DNA from 2 places in the Priestia sp. YIM B13486 genome. Region 1 is predicted to be linked to the other one. Evidence: a T-box and tRNA genes for the amino acid it is inferred to sense, from the RefSeq annotation. Region 1 holds a T-box; the other holds one or more tRNA genes.
The links. A T-box is a leader RNA that pairs with one kind of tRNA and senses whether it is charged. The one in region 1 lies ahead of thrS (threonine--tRNA ligase), so its partner is inferred to be a tRNA-Thr.
Positions count from the first base shown of each region.

Region 2: it encodes a tRNA-Thr, which carries the amino acid that the T-box ahead of thrS (threonine--tRNA ligase) is inferred to sense. The anticodon was not compared.

Region 1 covers NZ_JBHZOZ010000001.1:683,194-686,616, reverse strand. Annotated here, with positions in the region: gene dnaI (primosomal protein DnaI) at 1-609, shown strand, start outside; gene ytxC (sporulation protein YtxC) at 706-1,566, shown strand; T-box leader at 1,627-1,875, shown strand; gene thrS (threonine--tRNA ligase) at 1,920-3,423, shown strand, end outside.
Region 2 covers NZ_JBHZOZ010000009.1:143,827-147,249, forward strand. Annotated here, with positions in the region: gene ACFX4G_RS21255 (ABC transporter permease/substrate-binding protein) at 1-297, opposite strand, end outside; gene ACFX4G_RS21260 (ABC transporter ATP-binding protein) at 297-1,247, opposite strand; tRNA gene ACFX4G_RS21265 (tRNA-Thr) at 1,513-1,585, opposite strand; gene ACFX4G_RS21270 (Rieske 2Fe-2S domain-containing protein) at 1,795-2,847, shown strand; gene ACFX4G_RS21275 (DHA2 family efflux MFS transporter permease subunit) at 2,882-3,423, opposite strand, start outside.

The DNA of each region.
Region 1 (3,423 bases):
GAGCGAAAAGAACAAGAATCTTTTATTCAGTGTATGTACGTGCCTAAAGAAATTTTACAGGCAACAATGTCTGATATTGAAATTGAGCAGGGAAGATTTGAAGCCATTAAACTAGTAAGAGATTTTGTGCGAGAATATGAGCCGAATAAGAAAATGAAAGCTTTATATTTACATGGTTCGTTTGGTGTGGGGAAAACGTATTTTCTTGGAGCAATTGCCAATGCGTTAGCCGAAAAGAAAGTGAAATCTACCATTCTGTATGTCCCTGAGTTTTTGCGTGAGTTAAAAGGTTCGTTTCAAGATCAAAGTTTCAATGAGAAAATAGAGTATGTCAAAAAAGTACCGGTTCTTATGCTTGATGATCTCGGAGCAGAATCCGTAACGAGCTGGATGCGAGACGATGTGCTCGGAACCATTTTACAATTCCGTATGCTCGAAAATTTGCCGACATTTTTCAGCTCGAATTTAAATTTTAAAGAGCTACAACATCATTTGACTTATACCCAAAGAGGCGAGCAGGAAGAGCTCAAAGCCGCTCGTGTCATGGAACGAATTAAGTCTCTAGCCATTCCTGTTGAAATGAATGGAGAGAATAAACGAAATAGATGAGCAGGTCGTTTTACATTTCTTGTAACGACTTGCTCATTTTTTTGCATGTTGCCCCATATACATTAATAAAGCGTGTCCAAAGGGGGGCTATGAGGAATGAAAATATTCTTTAAATATGTAGAAGACGCAGTCGTTGTATATGAGTCTTTATGCGCGAAGCGAAGCGCTTTATCATATGGTTCACAGTGCTTGAAGCTGGTGAATAATCAGCTTTTAGTCATTGATGAGACATACAATAGAGAGGCCATTTTACAAGACATGGTGATACCGGTATTAACCCACGTAATTTTAAAAAAGAAAGAAAAAAAGATGATGGTAAACATATTAAAAGAACAATTTTTCTATTCAGAAGAGGAAGAGCAAGATTTGCTGCTTCAAATTATGGGGGGGATTATGGAAGGAGAGAGAGGCGAAATTCCGCAAAAAACATTTTCTCTTCCAAGAGAATTACTTATCCGCCAGGCTCTTCAAGACTTCTTCATTCATAATGTAACATTCACCTTTGAGTCTTTTCTCCAATTCCGTTTAAAAGAATATCAAGAGCGGCTGCGCTATTATGCCGAGCTGGCGATTGATGAATATAAGCTTGAACAAGACTATCAAATTCTTATTCATCAGCTGCGTCAAGCAGCTAATGAAAGACAGTCATCTACAGGTAACGTGTATGTAATGCACTTGAACAAAAACAAGTTTGTACTGTACGACCACAACAGTAGATATGTTCCTGAACGTGAATGTGCAGCTCTAGCAGAGGCCTTTTTATCTGAACAAGAATCATTATACATAGACTCAACTATTATCGCGCCTTTGCTAAGTTTATCTCCAGCTGCTATTCATCTGTATAGCGACCAGCATGATCATGATTTTGTTTATACCATTCAAAATATCTTCCAAGAAAAAGTTATGTTATACGAAAAAAATGAATTTCCGTTTGATCAAAAGCAAAATATAACGTGAAAGGTTGATTTCTATTTTGAAAATGAATATAATAAATGCATATTGAAAAACAGCTATATGTTACAAGTTATGATGAGGACATGAGTGTATATTTACGGTTTGTAGAGAGGGAGATCCAGGCTGAAAATCTCCTAACACGGAATATATTCTTACCACCTCTAAACTTCAGTAGTAAACGAGCAGAGCCTCTAGTAATTACTGACGGAATTTCCGTTATAAAACCTCGAGCCGCTTCGGGTTCTTTGGGTTATCCAGAATACGAAGAGGAAACAAGGGTGGTACCGCGTGTATACACAACTCGTCCCTTTTGATAAGGGACGAGTTTTTTGTTTTTACAAAAAGTTTATTCAGTTATGTTAAAGGAGTGGAAAGTTGTGTCAGAAGTAATCAAAATGACATTCCCTGATGGAGCTGTTAAAGAGTATCCAAAAGGATCATCAACAGAAGATATTGCGGCTTCTATTAGCCCGGGATTAAAGAAAAAAGCATTAGCAGGCAAAGTAAACGGCGAGCTGCTGGATTTACGTACGCCAATCGAAGAAGATGGCAGTCTTGAAATCATTACACAAGATGCTCCTGAAGCGCTTGAAATTATGCGTCACAGTACAGCGCATTTAATGGCTCAAGCAATCAAACGTTTATACAAAGATACAAAAGTACAGCTAGGTGTAGGGCCGGTTATCGAAAACGGTTTTTACTATGACATCGATATGGAAGAATCAATTACTCCTGAAGATTTAGGTAAAATTGAAAAAGAAATGAAAAAAATCGTTAATTCAAATATTGAAATTGAACGAAAAGAAGTTTCTCGTGAAGAAGCCATTCAACTTTTTAAAGAAGTTGGCGATGAACTGAAGCTTGAATTGATCGATGCGATTCCAGCAGGTGAAAAGGTTACGATTTACCAACAAGGCGAATTCTTTGACCTTTGCCGAGGCGTGCACGTGCCGTCAACAGGCAAAATTAAAGAATTTAAACTATTAAGCGTGGCGGGTGCTTATTGGCGCGGAGACAGCGATAATCAAATGCTGCAGCGTATTTACGGTACAGCATTCTTTACAAAAGCAGATTTAGACGAGCATCTTCGTCTTCTTGAAGAAGCAAAAGAACGTGATCACCGTAAACTTGGTAAAGAGCTAAACTTATTTACAAATTCTCAAAAAGTAGGACAAGGTCTGCCTTTATGGCTTCCAAAAGGTGCGACGATCCGCCGTATTATCGAGCGTTATATCGTAGATAAAGAAGTAAGCCTTGGTTATCAGCACGTTTACACTCCAGTGCTCGGAAGTGTAGAACTTTACAAAACGTCTGGTCACTGGGAGCACTACCAAGATGACATGTTCCCTGCAATGGAAATGGATAACGAAGACCTGGTTCTTCGTCCGATGAACTGTCCTCATCACATGATGGTTTACAAACAAGGTATTCACAGCTATCGTGAGCTTCCAATCCGTATTGCTGAGCTTGGAACGATGCACCGCTACGAAATGTCAGGAGCATTATCAGGACTTCAGCGTGTTCGAGGCATGACGCTAAATGATGCGCATATCTTTGTACGTCCCGACCAAATCAAAGAAGAATTTATTCGTGTAGTTCGCTTAGTTGAAGCGGTTTATAAAGATTTTGGATTTGAAAATTATTCATTCCGTCTATCTTACCGTGACCCTGCAGATACAGAAAAATACTTTGATGATGATGCAATGTGGGAAAAAGCACAAAGCATGTTAAAAGACGCAATGGATGAACTTGACCTTGATTATTATGAAGCTGAAGGCGAAGCGGCATTCTACGGTCCAAAACTAGACGTTCAAGTTAAAACAGCCCTTGGGAAAGAAGAGACGCTATCTACGGTTCAAT
Region 2 (3,423 bases), on a different contig from region 1:
ATTTCGTACAATAGGAAGAAGCGAATATAAAAACAGTGCAATAACCGCGGGAAAGGTTCCAATTCCGACAAGAGGAATCAGTAATCCTAATAAAGCGAGTGAAGGAATGGTTTGCAGTACGGCTGTTACGCCAATGATTGGTTCAGCAATGCGGTCATGCCTCGTTAAGTACAGTCCGAGCGGCACTGAAATTAATACGGCGATAACAAGAGCCAGCACTGAAATTTGAATGTGTTCAAGAAGAGCTTGAAACAGTGCATCTCCTCGTTGATCTAATAATGTGCTTAGTGCATTCATTACAGCGTTCCTCCTTCTTTCGTTTTATCAGAAAGAAACGCTAATAGAGTTTTGCGCGTTACAACGCCAATACGTTTGCTCCCTTTTTTCACGGCTATTGCTTCATGGTCGTAAAGGGCGTCCATTGCCTGCTGAACAGTGGCGGTTGAAGCTAACTCTTCAGTAGGTTCTACGTCTGGCTGTTCACTTTCTTTGACAAACATATCCAATGTCTCAAATAAAGCATTGCCTTGATTTCCAATAAATGTTTTTACAAATTCATTTTTAGGCTTTTGGATGAATTCCTCCGGGGTTCCAACTTGAACAATTTCCCCATCTTTCATCAGGCAGATACGATTTCCAAGCGTCATCGCTTCGCTCATATCGTGCGTAACAAACACAAATGTTTTTTTGATTTTTTCTTTTAAGCTAATAACATCTTGCTGAAGCTGTTCGCGGCTTAACGGATCGAGGGCACTAAAGGGTTCGTCCATTAAAATAACGGGGGGATCAGCTGCGAGGGCACGTGCTACACCTACACGTTGCTGCTGGCCACCTGAGAGCTCAGACGGCTTTCGGTTCCGATACTGCTTTGGGTCTAGTCCTACCAAGGTAAGCAGTTCATCAATGCGCGTTTTGATTTTGTTTTTCTTCCAATGCTTCATCTCGGGTACAATGGCTATATTTTCAGCGATGGTCATATGAGGAAAAAGAGCAATCTGCTGCAGAACATAACCAATGTTCCAGCGTAGCTCATGTATGTTGTGGTCCGATACGAGCTTATCTTTTATGTATAGTTCTCCTTCGGTAATATCATGAAGACGGTTAATCATTTTTAAGGTGGTTGTTTTCCCACACCCACTCGGACCAATTAAAACGAAAAACTCTCCTTCTTTAATTTCTAGATTAATATTTTTCACGGCGGTCGTACCGTCTGGATATTGCTTTGACACATTCTTAAACGTAATCAAATTATCGTTCACACTCCCTGTTGAAATTTAACCCCTAGTTTTGTGTACCCAATATTTAGAGGCAATAAACATTCTTTTAAGAATATTTCTAAATATGATTCATAAGACACAGGGGAAAAGATACACATATTTTCTCAAAACCTCCTAATAAGGCTATCAAACTGTTAAAGTTTTCACAAGAAGGGAAAGAATAATTCGGAGAATAATTTTAAAGCCGACACAAATAAAAAAACCTTCTTTCAACAAGAAAGAAGGTTTTTTAGTATGCTAGCGACAGGGATCGAACCTGCGACCTCTTGCTTACCATGCAAGTGCTCTACCTACTGAGCTACACCAGCGTCTTGGAAAATTATATCACGTTTAAATTCATTTAGGAAGCGCTTTTTTAAATTTTTTATTGGTATATTCTCTAATTTACGTCTTCTGAAATTCGCACTTTTTACAAAGTTCCATATTTTATGTTAGAACTCCTTACATAAATTGTGTGAATTTTCTTTTTTTATATTACCCTTAGTAAAAGAGCTTACAAAAGAAGGGAAGAAAATAGATGGAACAACAACCAACCATGACCAAATCAAAAACGGCAACTCCCTACCCAAGAGACTGCACGTTCAGCCTGGAAGATTGGACGACGCTCGCTAAGTATTGGTACCCCGTCGCACGCTGCAGTGATGTAACAGAGAAACCAACGTCCGTAAAACTGCTAGATGTAAATCTAGTTCTATACCGTACCACACACAAAGTAGTGGCGGCTCGTGATTTATGCGTTCACCGAGGCACCCCTCTTAGCATGGGCTGGGTGGAAGATGATGAAATTGTCTGTCCTTACCACGGCTTCCGCTATGCAACGGACGGTGCATGCACGTCGATTCCAGCTCACCCTGATGCCAATATTTCTCCCCGCTTGTGTATGGCCGTCTATCCAGTTATTGAACGATTTGGATTAGTGTGGACTTCCCTGACAGGAGAACAAGATAACCTGCCTTACTTCGATGCGTGGGAGGACCCTGATTTTCAGCAAATTGTTTGTCCGAGCTTTGATATCATGGGTTCGGCCGGTCGTCAAATGGAAGGCTTTTTAGACGTAGCTCATTTTGCTTGGGTTCACACGGACACATTTGGTGATCGAAACAACGCCTTTGTGCCTAAATATAAAGTAAGCGATACAGAGTATGGGCTTCATGTAGAATATACGAGCACCGTGAGCAATTATTCCAAAGAACAGCAGCATTTAAATCCATCTGATTTTAAATGGCTTCGCGTCTTTGATGTTTATCCGCCGTTTACAGCTACGCTAAAAGTATACTTCCCAGAAGGCGCAGAACTGTGGATTATGAATGCAGTCTCTCCTATTTCAGCCCGCGAAACACGTTTATTCGCACCAATCGCTCGAAACTTTGACAAAGATTCTCCCGTTGAAGGTGTGTATGACTTTAACCTTCGCGTCTTTGACGAAGACCGTGAAATGGTTGAAAACCAAAAGCCTGAAGACTTGCCTTTAGACCTGCAGATGGAAGCGCATATTATGGCTGATCAAACGTCCATCGGCTACCGGAAATTATTAAAGAAAATGGGCTTAAGCTTTAGATATACAAGCTAAAGAAATCCCCGCTGAAACAGCGGGGATTTCTTTTTTATTTAGCAAACTGCTCGCGTCCTGCTTTTTCCTTTATCACTTCATCTTCACTTGCCGGCGTGGCGCGTTTCATAAACAATGAAAGAATTAAAGCAACCACCACTAGTACTACTGAGACGGCAAACGCATCGTTAATTCCTTGTACCATTGCCTGCATCCCAATTTGTTCTTTCATTTGAGCTGCCCCGGCTGCCGTTGCATTCGCTGCTCCTGCTCCGCTCATTGCATCTTGAGCAAGCTCTTTTGCATGCGTAGCTGTACGATTTGACATTACCGTTACTAAAAGAGCCGAACCAATAGCTCCCGATACTTGTTGAAGCGTGTTATTCATCGCAGTACCATGCGGATTAAAGCGTTGCGGCAGCTGATTTAATCCGTTTGTCATAACCGGCATCATCACCATAGACATTCCGAACATGCGAAGCGTGTAAAGCGTAATGAGCGTTGTATATGTCGTATCAAGCTCTAAGTTACTGAAGAAATACGTCGTAACGGCTGTAATCGTTAGACCCGTTACAGCCAGTGCACGCGCTCCGAATT